Regions from separate parts of the Clostridium mucosae genome, predicted to be linked through region 2. Evidence: predicted binding sites of a transcription regulator. Region 2 holds the regulator's gene; the other holds the start of a gene.

Region 1 (5,458 bases), on a different contig from region 2:
AACGAATTGGTATAAATTTACTGGTATAATGGTACTGGGGAGTATTGGTTTTATTTTATTAGATAGGAGGATTTTGGTATGTTTCAATTTGAAACTCAGTTAAAGAAACTTAAGCATGAGGTGCTAACAGAAGTTGCTAAGTTAGCTAAAGATGGTAATTTAACCACAGAATCAATAGAAAAGATTCCTTATGAAATTATTAAGGGCGATAAAGCTATGTATAGATGTTGCGTATATAAGGAAAGAGCTATTGTTTTAGAAAGAGCAAAATTGGCTGCAGGATATTTAGCTAATGGAGATAATGTGGAAGATGAATTTGTTGATATCAAAGAAGATGATCAAATAATATACGTTATTGAAGCAGCTTGTGATAGATGCCCAATAAATAAATACAGTGTTACAGATTCTTGTAGAAATTGTTTAGCTCATAAATGTCATGAGGCTTGTAATTTTGGAGCTATAACTTATGTTGCTGGAAGAGCATACATAAACCAAGAAATTTGTAAGGAATGTGGAATGTGCAAAAAGGCATGTCCTTATGATGCAATTGCAGAAGTTATGAGACCTTGTAAGAGAGTATGCCCTACAGGAGCTTTAGATATAAATCCAGATGATAGAAGAGCAATGATAAAGGAAGAAACATGTGTTAATTGTGGAAGTTGTATGAGCGCGTGTCCTTTTGGAGCTATTTCTGATAAGAGCTTAATAGTTCCTATAGCAAAGAGGCTTGCAAGAGGAAGAAAGATGTATGCTGTAGTAGCACCTGCTATAACTGGTCAATTTGGAGCAAAAACGCCATATGGAAAAATAAAAAATGCAATTAAGAAATTAGGTTTTGTAGATATGATTGAAGCAGCCTGTGGAGCAGATGCTGTGACTGTTCATGAAAGCGGAGAATTTTTAGAAAGATTAGAAAATGGACAAAATTATATGACAAATTCTTGTTGCCCTGGTTTCTTAAGTTATGTAGAGAAGATGTTCCCATCAGAAGTAGAAAAAGTATCAGGTACAGTTTCTCCAATGATAGCAACAGCAAGATTTATAAAGCATAATGATCCAGATGCAAAAGTTGTATTTATTGGACCATGTACTGCTAAAAAGAGTGAAGCTGTTAGAGAATCTGTAAGGGATGCAGTAGATTATGTTTTAACGTTTGAAGAATTACTAGCATTATTTAGTGCTTTTGAAGTAGATATAGATAGTTGTGATGAAGATGTAGTTGATGATGCTTCTATATATGGAAGAGGATTCGGAGCACATGGAGGATTAACTGCAGCTATAGAAAATTATATAAGAAGCCAAGGGTTAGAAGTAAACTTTAATCCAGTAAAAGTATCTGGAGGAATAGAAATAAAGAAAACAATGACTATGGCAAAAATAGGTAAATTACAAGGGAACTTTATTGAAGGTATGATGTGTGAAGGTGGTTGTATAAATGGGGCAGGAGCCCTAGTGACACCATTTAAGGCTAAAGGTGTTTTCAATAAGATAAATGCTCAAGCTACAAAGAAAGCTGTAATAGATAATGAAACCCTTGATGAATATAAGAATGTAAACTTAGAAAGATAGTTATAAATTGAGAATTAAACCTAATGATATGTATTAACTTTCCGATTTTTATATAATTTCGAATACAATTCTAAATTTAAGATATCTAAGATGACTAAATTTTTATAACTCGCTGCGCTCAGACAATAAAAATTCTTAACGCCATCTTAGATATCTTAAATAAGAATTGTAGTTTCTCATTATAATAAAATCTCCAATTTAATACATATCATTAATGAGGATAATTCTTAGTTTAATGGTTTGAAGTGGGAAAATATAAGTTATCGTAGGCTTTATTTTCGCAATCTCTACCAGTGGGTGTTAGGATGGAAAGTATAAATAAAAAAGTAAGGGGAGCTCTTACAAAAGAAATTGATTTTAAAATTTTAGTGAACATAATCTTATATTCTGTGATAGTTATAATGCCATTCATAGTTGTAAATGTATCATCACCTAGATATGTAATTGGTAAGATGATATTTCTTTACGTAGTTGGTGTAATTTCTATTATTGCATTAATTGGATTAAAGGTAACAGAATTTAATATTGAGCATAAGATAGCATTAGTGTTTATGTTAACTATGTTAATTCCAAGTATATTATCACCACAGAAATATGTAGCTTTTATTGGCAATATTCAACGGAATGAAGGCTTCGTAATGTATTGCATTTATATTCTACTTTTTATACTATCTTCTAAATATTTTGTTATAAATGAAAAACTTATAAATCTAGTATTAATTTCTTCATGTGTCATGGGTATATATGGGATACTTCAATTTTATAACATAGATCCTGTACAGTTTTGGATGTTTGGATTTATATCAGTAAGTGATTCTATTGGAATGATAGGAAATAGAAACTTTTTTTCATCATATTTATGTATATTTTTATTTATAAGTATGGCAATTTATATTTTTTATGAAGGAAAAAGATATTTAATATATTCAATTATATTATTTGGGTCATTAATCACTACATTAACTCGTAGTGGGTGGCTAGCTTTTTTAGTTTATTCACTTATTGGATTAATTTTTATAATAAAAGATAAAAAGAGAATAAAAAAATCAGTGGTTGTATTTATATCATTTTTAAGTATTTTTTTATTATTAAATTTATCTACTAATTGTAAGATTATTGGGCGTGCAACTAACAGCATTGTAATTGATGAAACTGGTATAACAAAAGTTGAGGATAGTGGTAGAATTGAAATATTAAACATATCATGGAATGCATTTAAAGATCATCCGTTTATAGGGTGGGGGCCTGATACATTAAAATATAGATTGGATTCACAGTATAGTGAAAGTCATAGAGAGTATATAAATAAGCATGGTGCTTATATAGATAAATCACATAATGAATTTTTAGAATATGCAGTTAGTAATGGGATATTTAATTTAATAGCTTACCTATTATTAATTGGAGTAATAATATATAATCTGATTAAAAGTATTAGAAATGATTTATCTAAGTTACTCTTACTAACGCTAATAGGGTATTTAGTACAATCATTTTTTAATATTAGTGTAATAATGGTAGCACCAATATTTTGGATATTTTTAGGATTCTGTGTCAAAGAAAAAGAATTTGAATTAAATGAAAAAATAATTTAAATAAATACATGTATAAAATGAAGAAAATAAATAAAAGCTTGAGAAAATGGAAAATAATTAATGAGAAGTGGTAATATTTATAATATATAGGGTAATAATATATTAGGTAACATTTGAAAAATACAAACTAAAAGATTATCATAAATTTGTTAGCACTTATCTATGGTGAGTGCTAATATAAAAGGGTAATTAAATTTATAGATATAAATAGGAGGGATTTTTTTATGAACATTAAGCCACTAGCAGATAGGGTAGTAATAAAGAAGTTAGAAGCAGAAGAAACAACTAAAAGTGGAATAGTTTTAACAGGGACAGCAAAGGAAAGACCACAAGAGGCAGAAGTTGTAGCTGTTGGACCAGGAGCTATAGTTGATGGAAATAGAATAGCAATGGAAGTTAAAGTTGGAGATAAAGTACTTTATTCAAAATATGCAGGTACAGAAGTTAAGGTTGAGGGTGAAGAATATACTATTTTAAAACAAGATGATATTTTAGCAATAGTTGAATAAGGGAGGAAAGAATAATGGCAAAAATGATTAAGTTTAGTGAAGACGCAAGAAGAGCAATGCAAGTTGGTGTTGATACGTTAGCAGATACAGTTAAGGTTACATTAGGACCAAAAGGAAGAAATGTAGTTTTAGATAAAAAGTTTGGAGCACCACTTATAACTAATGATGGTGTTTCTATAGCAAGAGAAATTGAATTAGAAGATCCATATGAAAATATGGGAGCACAATTAGTTAAAGAAGTTGCAACTAAGACTAATGATGTTGCAGGGGATGGTACTACTACAGCAACTCTTTTAGCACAAGCAATTATAAGAGAAGGCTTAAAGAATGTTACTGCTGGATCAAACCCAATACTAATTAGAAATGGTATTAAAATGGCTGTAGATAAGGCTGTTGAAGAAATAAAGAAGATTTCTAAGCCTGTTAACGGTAAAGAAGATATAGCTAGAGTTGCAGCTATTTCAGCAGCTGATGAAGAAGTAGGTAAGCTAATTTCTGATGCTATGGAAAAGGTAGGAAATGAAGGCGTTATTACTGTTGAAGAATCAAAATCAATGGGAACTGAATTAGACGTTGTTGAAGGAATGCAATTTGATAGAGGATATGTATCAGCATACATGGTAACTGATACAGAAAAAATGGAAGCAGTTTTAGACAACCCATTAATATTAATTGCTGATAAAAAGATTTCAAATATTCAAGAGTTACTTCCAATACTTGAACAAATAGTTCAACAAGGAAAGAAATTACTTATAATAGCTGAAGATGTTGAAGGCGATGCAATGACTACATTAGTAGTTAATAAATTAAGAGGAACTTTCACATGTGTAGCTGTAAAAGCTCCAGGCTTTGGAGATAGAAGAAAAGAAATGCTTCAAGATATAGCTATATTAACAGGTGGAACAGTTATATCAGAAGAGCTTGGAATAGACATAAAAGAAGTGACTTTAGATATGCTTGGACAATGTGAAAGCATCAAAGTTACAAAAGAAAATACTACAATAGTTAATGGAAGAGGAAATAGTGAAGCTATTAAAGAAAGAGTATCACAAATAAAAGCTCAAATCGAAGAAACTTCTTCAGAATTTGATAAAGAAAAATTAACTGAAAGATTAGCTAAGCTAGCTGGTGGAGTTGCAGTAATTAAAGTTGGTGCAGCAACAGAAACAGAATTAAAAGAAAAGAAATTAAGAATAGAAGATGCTTTAGCAGCAACAAAAGCAGCTGTTGAAGAAGGTATAGTACCAGGTGGTGGTGCTGCTTATGCAAATATAATTAATGAAGTAGCTAAGGTAACTTCAAATGTTCCAGATACACAAGTTGGTATTAATATAATAACAAGATCATTAGAAGAACCAATGAGACAAATTGCAACTAATGCAGGTGTTGAAGGTTCAGTTATTATAGAACATGTTAAAAACTGTGAAGCTGGAATGGGTTATGATGCATTAAATGGAGAATATGTAAACATGATTAAAGCTGGTATAGTAGATCCAACTAAGGTTACAAGATCAGCACTTCAAAATGCTGCGTCAGTAGCATCAACATTCTTAACAACAGAAGCTGCTGTTGTTGAAATTCCTCAAAAAGAAGCTCCAATGCCAGGAGCACCAGGAATGGGAATGGACGGAATGTACTAATAAATTTTAAATTTAGGAACTTAGGGATTCTAAGTTCCTTTTTTTATGTTTAAAATAGTACAAAGTTCAAGATTTTAAAGTTCAAGATTTTAAAGTTAATTCAAAATATATTTGATATATAATAAATATAACCTTTATATTGATT
Region 2 (5,458 bases):
GAAGTCAAAGCCACCAAATCCACCTGATCCAAATCCACTTCCATCAAAATCAGCCGTTCCAAACTGATCATATCTTGCTTTTTTCTCAGGATCTGAAAGCACTTGATAAGCTTCATTTATTTCTTTAAACTTATCCTCTGCTTCTTTGTCTCCTTGGTTTTTATCAGGATGATATTTTATAGCTAGCTTTCTAAAGGCCTTTTTTATTTCTTCATCTGAAGCTCCCTTTTCAAGCCCAAGGGATGCATAATAGTCTTTATTTGCCATCTATTTTCACCACCATTTTTTTACTTTATAAAAGGGAAGACGACTCTTGCCTTCCCTCATATATTATATCTATTAGACTAATAGGTTACAACTATTTATTGTCTCAAAGTATTATTTATCTTCTTTAACTTCAAAATCTGCATCTACAACATTATCATCGTGTGGAGTTTGGCTTGCACCTGCTCCTCCCATGTTGTTTGGATCAAATCCTGCTCCTGCTGCACCATTTGCATTAGCATCAGCATATATCTTAGATGATATTGCATAGAATTCTTGATTTAATTCATCCATTGCTTTCTTGATAGCTTCTAAATCTTCGCCATCTTTAACTTTATTTAATTCATCAAGTTTAGCTTCGATCTTAGCTTTATCGTCAGCTGTTACCTTATCACCAAGTTCTTCTAAAGTTTTAGTTGTTTGATATGCAACTTGATCTGCATTATTCTTGACTTCTATTTTTTCTTTTCTCTTCTTATCTTCTTCAGCAAATCTTTCTGCTTCTTTTACTGCTGCTTCTACTTCAGATTCGCTTAAGTTAGTTGAAGCTGTAATAGTTATATTAGCTTCTTTATTAGTTGCCTTATCAACTGCTGATACTTTAACTAATCCATTTGCATCTATATCAAATGTAACTTCAATTTGAGGAATTCCTCTTGGAGCTGGTGCAATACCTGATAATGTAAATCTACCTAAAGTCTTATTGTCAGCTGCCATTTGTCTTTCACCTTGAACCACGTGAATTTCAACTGATGTTTGACCATCTGCTGCAGTTGAGAATGTTTGACTCTTCTTAGCTGGAATTGTAGTATTTCTTTCAATAAGTGGTGTAGCAACTCCGCCTAATGTTTCAATTCCTAATGTTAATGGAGTAACATCTAGTAATAATACATCTTTAACTTCTCCAGTTAATACACCTGCTTGAATAGCTGCTCCAACTGCAACACATTCATCTGGGTTTACTCCCTTTGAAGGTTCTTTTCCTGTAAAGTTTTTAACTGCTTCTACAACAGCTGGAATTCTTGTTGATCCACCAACTAATATTACTTTATTGATGTCGCTTAATGAAAGGTTAGCATCTGATAAAGCTTTCTTCATTGGTTCTATTGATCTTTGAACTAAATCATGTGTAATTTCATTGAATTTAGCTCTAGTTAAGTTCATATCAATATGCTTTGGACCTGTTGCATCAGCTGTTATAAATGGTAAGTTAATGTTTGTTTGCATTGATGATGATAATTCAATCTTAGCTTTTTCAGCAGCTTCTTTTAATCTTTGAAGTGCCATTTTATCATTTCTTAAATCTATTCCATTTTCAGCTTTAAATGTTTCAGCTATATGATCCATTATTCTTTGGTCAAAGTCATCTCCACCTAATTTAGTATCTCCATTTGTTGATAAAACTTCGAATACTCCATCACCAAGTTCTAGGATAGATACGTCGAATGTACCACCACCTAAGTCATAAACAAAGATTTTTTGGTTTGTATCCATTTTATCTAAACCATAAGCTAAAGCTGCAGCTGTAGGTTCATTTATTATTCTTAATACTTCTAATCCAGCTATTTTACCAGCATCTTTAGTCGCTTGTCTTTCTGAATCATTAAAATATGCAGGAACTGTTATAACTGCTTGAGTTACTGATTCACCTAAATAAGCTTCTGCATCAGCCTTTATTTTTTGAAGTACCATTGCTGATATTTCTTGTGGTGAATGATCTTTACCATCTATATTAACTTTATAATTTGTACCCATATGTCTCTTTATTGATATTATTGTTTTATCTGGGTTTGTAATCGCTTGTCTTTTAGCTACTTGCCCTACTAATCTTTCTCCATTTGCTTGGAATGAAACTACTGAAGGAGTAGTTCTTGCACCTTCTGAATTGCTGATTACTACTGGTTCTCCACCTTCCATAACAGCTACACATGAGTTAGTTGTTCCTAAATCAATTCCTATTATTTTTCCCATAATATATTTCCTCCTAAAAACTATCTTTTTAATATAAGTTTAGTTAATATCAATAATTAATTAGCTACTTTTACCATTGTATGTCTAATTATCTTTTCGCCTCTTTTATATCCCTTTTGGAATACTTCAACTACTGAGTTAGTACCAAGTGATTCATCTTGAACGTGCATGACTGCTTGATGAAGATTTGGATCGAATTCACCAGTTGCATCTATTTCTTCAACTCCTAATTTTTCAAAAGAGCCTTTAAATCCTTTTATAGTCATGTCTATTCCTTTTTTAAAGTCTTCCACACTTCCTTCAACAGCTATTGCTCTTTCTAATGTATCTAGTACTGGTATCATTTCTTTTAATACATCTGTACATGCATCTGTATAAATGCCTTCTTTTTCTTTAGTTGTTCTTTTTCTGTAATTGTCATATTCTGCTGATATTCTAAGTAATCTTTCTTTCAAAGCTTCAACTTCATTATTTAGCTTCTTATTTTCATCTTTTAATTTTCTCATAATATCTAGATTATTTTCCTTATCATTATTTTCTTCAACTATATCATCTGAAGATTGATCTGTTTCTTGTTCTACTTCTTCTGTAGTAGAATTTATATCTTCAACATTTTCTGCTTCAATTGTTTCTTCTAAGTCTTCTATTACTTCTTTGTTATCTTCCACAACAACACCTCATCTCTTTTATTCTATAATTTGATTTCTTAAGCTCTTATTTAACTCCTTCATAACTTGCCCCATAATAGCTATAACCTTAGAGTAATTTATCCTCTTTGGTCCAATTAATCCAATCTTACCAATCGGTCTTCCATCTAATGAATATTCCGCCGATATAATTGAGCACTCCTTAGCCTCTGGAAAATAATTTTCATCGCCTATTTTTATGGTTATATCACTACTAGGTTCTATCAAATCTATCAAATTGTCCTTATCATTAATTAAAGAAAGAATTTCCTTAGCCTTTTCGATATTATTATACTCAGGATAATTAAAAATATTTGTAGCACCTTCAACAAACACTTCTGTATTGTTAGCTTCTTTTAATGTTTCATATAGAGCTGGTAATATTCCATTAAATAGTTCATCATAGCCATTTAATTCTACTTTGAGCTTATTAATTACTTCCAAGTTAATTTCTTCAATGGTTAAATTTCTTAGCCTCATATTTAAGACTTCATTTATCATTTGAATAGTTTCAGGCTTTGGCATATTGTTTACTCTTATTCTATGATTCTTAATAATTCCACTATCTGCTACTATTACTGAAACCAAATTATGACTATCAATAGCGAGCAATTGAATAGATCTTATATAGCTACTTCTCACAGATGGAGTCTGTACTACAGTCGTTAAATTAGTAAGCTCTGATAACAATGAACAAGCTTGCTTTACTATCTTATCAACCTCATACATTGCTGAATTTATAATGTACTCCCTTATTTTGAGTTCCTCTTCTCGAGTTAATCTTCCAGTTTCCATTAACTTATCTACATATAGCCTATATCCTTTATTAGAAGGTATTCTACCTGCGGATGTATGTGGTTGTTCTAGATAACCCATTTCCTCTAGATCAGCCATTTCATTTCTTATTGTTGCTGATCCAACTCCTAAATCATATTTCTTAGCTATTGTTCTTGAACCTACTGGTTCCCCTGTCATGATATAGTCATTAATGATAGCCTGAAGTATTTTTATTTTTCTTTCATCAATAGCCATTACATCACCTCTATCTGTTAGCACTCATTATCGTCGAGTGCTAATGACTACAATATCAATATATTCCTTATTACCTTTTTTGTCAATTGGAATAACTGATAAATTAAATAATCTCATTTAATTTTATTAATTTATTTTTATTTTTCTTTCGTTTTCTAAAACACGCTCTCGTTTTCTACGTACCACATTTTACAGTATGAAGTCACTCATAACTAAATTAGATAACTCAATTCCCTTGTCAGTTAACCTTAAATTATCCTTTTCTAATACGAGTAATTTTTTATTTATATTTTTCTCTATAATATCTTTATATATACTATTTATATCTATTCCAAATCTTTTTTTGAATTCATTAAGGCTTATCCCCTTATTCATTCTAAGTCCCATAAATATAAACTCTTCTATATTATCTTCTTTAGAGTTTTTAATTATTTCTTCTATAATACTTTCATTATTATTAATTTTTTCTATATAGAGTTTCACATTTTCTATATTTTTTATTCTTTTACCATCAATAAACGAACTTGAAGCAGATCCAACTCCTAAATAGTCATCACATTGCCAATAAACCTTATTATGATAGCATTCATATCCTGATTTCGCATAATTAGATATTTCATACTGCTCGTATCCATGCTCCTTAAGTATTTCCTTAGTAATTGAATACATCTCTCTTTCTTCATCTTCTGACGGTAATATTAGTTTATTTCTTTCCCATAATTTATAAAATGCTGTTCCTTCCTCTATTATTAGGCTATAAGCAGAAATATGCTCTGGATTTAACTTTGCAATTACTTCTAAAGATTCTTTCCATTCATCTACTTTTTGATTTGGTAATCCAAACATCAAATCAACATTTATATTTTTAAATCCAACCTCCCTAGCTAAATTGAAATTTTCTTCAAATTGCTTAAAACTATGTATTCTTCCTATATCTTTTAAAAGTGAATTTTGTACTGCTTGAAGTCCCATGCTTATTCTATTTACTCCACCTCTTAGCATAGTTTCTAATTTCTCTTTTTCCAAGGCTCCAGGATTACATTCCATTGTAAATTCCATATTTTCTGTTAAATTAAGTTTACTTATAGTTTTCAATAATTTATATATTTGATTAGTCTCTAAATATGATGGAGTTCCTCCACCTATAAATATGCTTTTAATTTTATAATCTATTACTTTTTCGTCTATCTCCTTACATAACGCATCCACATAATCATCTTTAAGATGATCTAATGAGGCATAAGATGGGAAATCACAATAAAAACATTTTTGCTTGCAAAATGGTATATGTATATAAAGTGCTACTTCTTTTAAATTTTTCATTTCTATAATCACTCTTTCTATCATTTAAATTTCTCTTTATTGCTATTATACAGAAATGCATTAAAATGAAAAGATAAAAATAGGAGAATAAATTATATAATATAATTTATTCTCCTATTTTTATACTTCTATAAGATCTATATTAATAATATTGTGTAACACTACATCCTTCTGAGCTCTTT

Evidence for each region. The regulator HrcA, encoded in region 2, represses chaperone genes, less so after heat shock. The targets are predictions, from matches to a motif close to TGTTAGCACTCNNNNNNNNNGAGTGCTAACA.
Region 1: a site for HrcA is predicted at 3,312-3,342, ahead of groES (co-chaperone GroES). Genes of this name have one in related genera too.

Annotation. Positions count from the first base shown of each region.
Region 1 covers NZ_JANKAF010000003.1:155,050-160,507, forward strand. Annotated here, with positions in the region: gene NSA50_RS05665 (4Fe-4S dicluster domain-containing protein) at 79-1,569, shown strand; gene NSA50_RS05670 (O-antigen ligase family protein) at 1,875-3,164, shown strand; gene groES (co-chaperone GroES) at 3,389-3,673, shown strand; gene groL (chaperonin GroEL) at 3,688-5,313, shown strand.
Region 2 covers NZ_JANKAF010000015.1:7,735-13,192, forward strand. Annotated here, with positions in the region: gene dnaJ (molecular chaperone DnaJ) at 1-267, opposite strand, end outside; gene dnaK (molecular chaperone DnaK) at 379-2,235, opposite strand; gene grpE (nucleotide exchange factor GrpE) at 2,292-2,903, opposite strand; gene hrcA (heat-inducible transcriptional repressor HrcA) at 2,922-3,953, opposite strand; gene hemW (radical SAM family heme chaperone HemW) at 4,143-5,300, opposite strand; gene NSA50_RS14725 (hypothetical protein) at 5,397-5,458, opposite strand, start outside.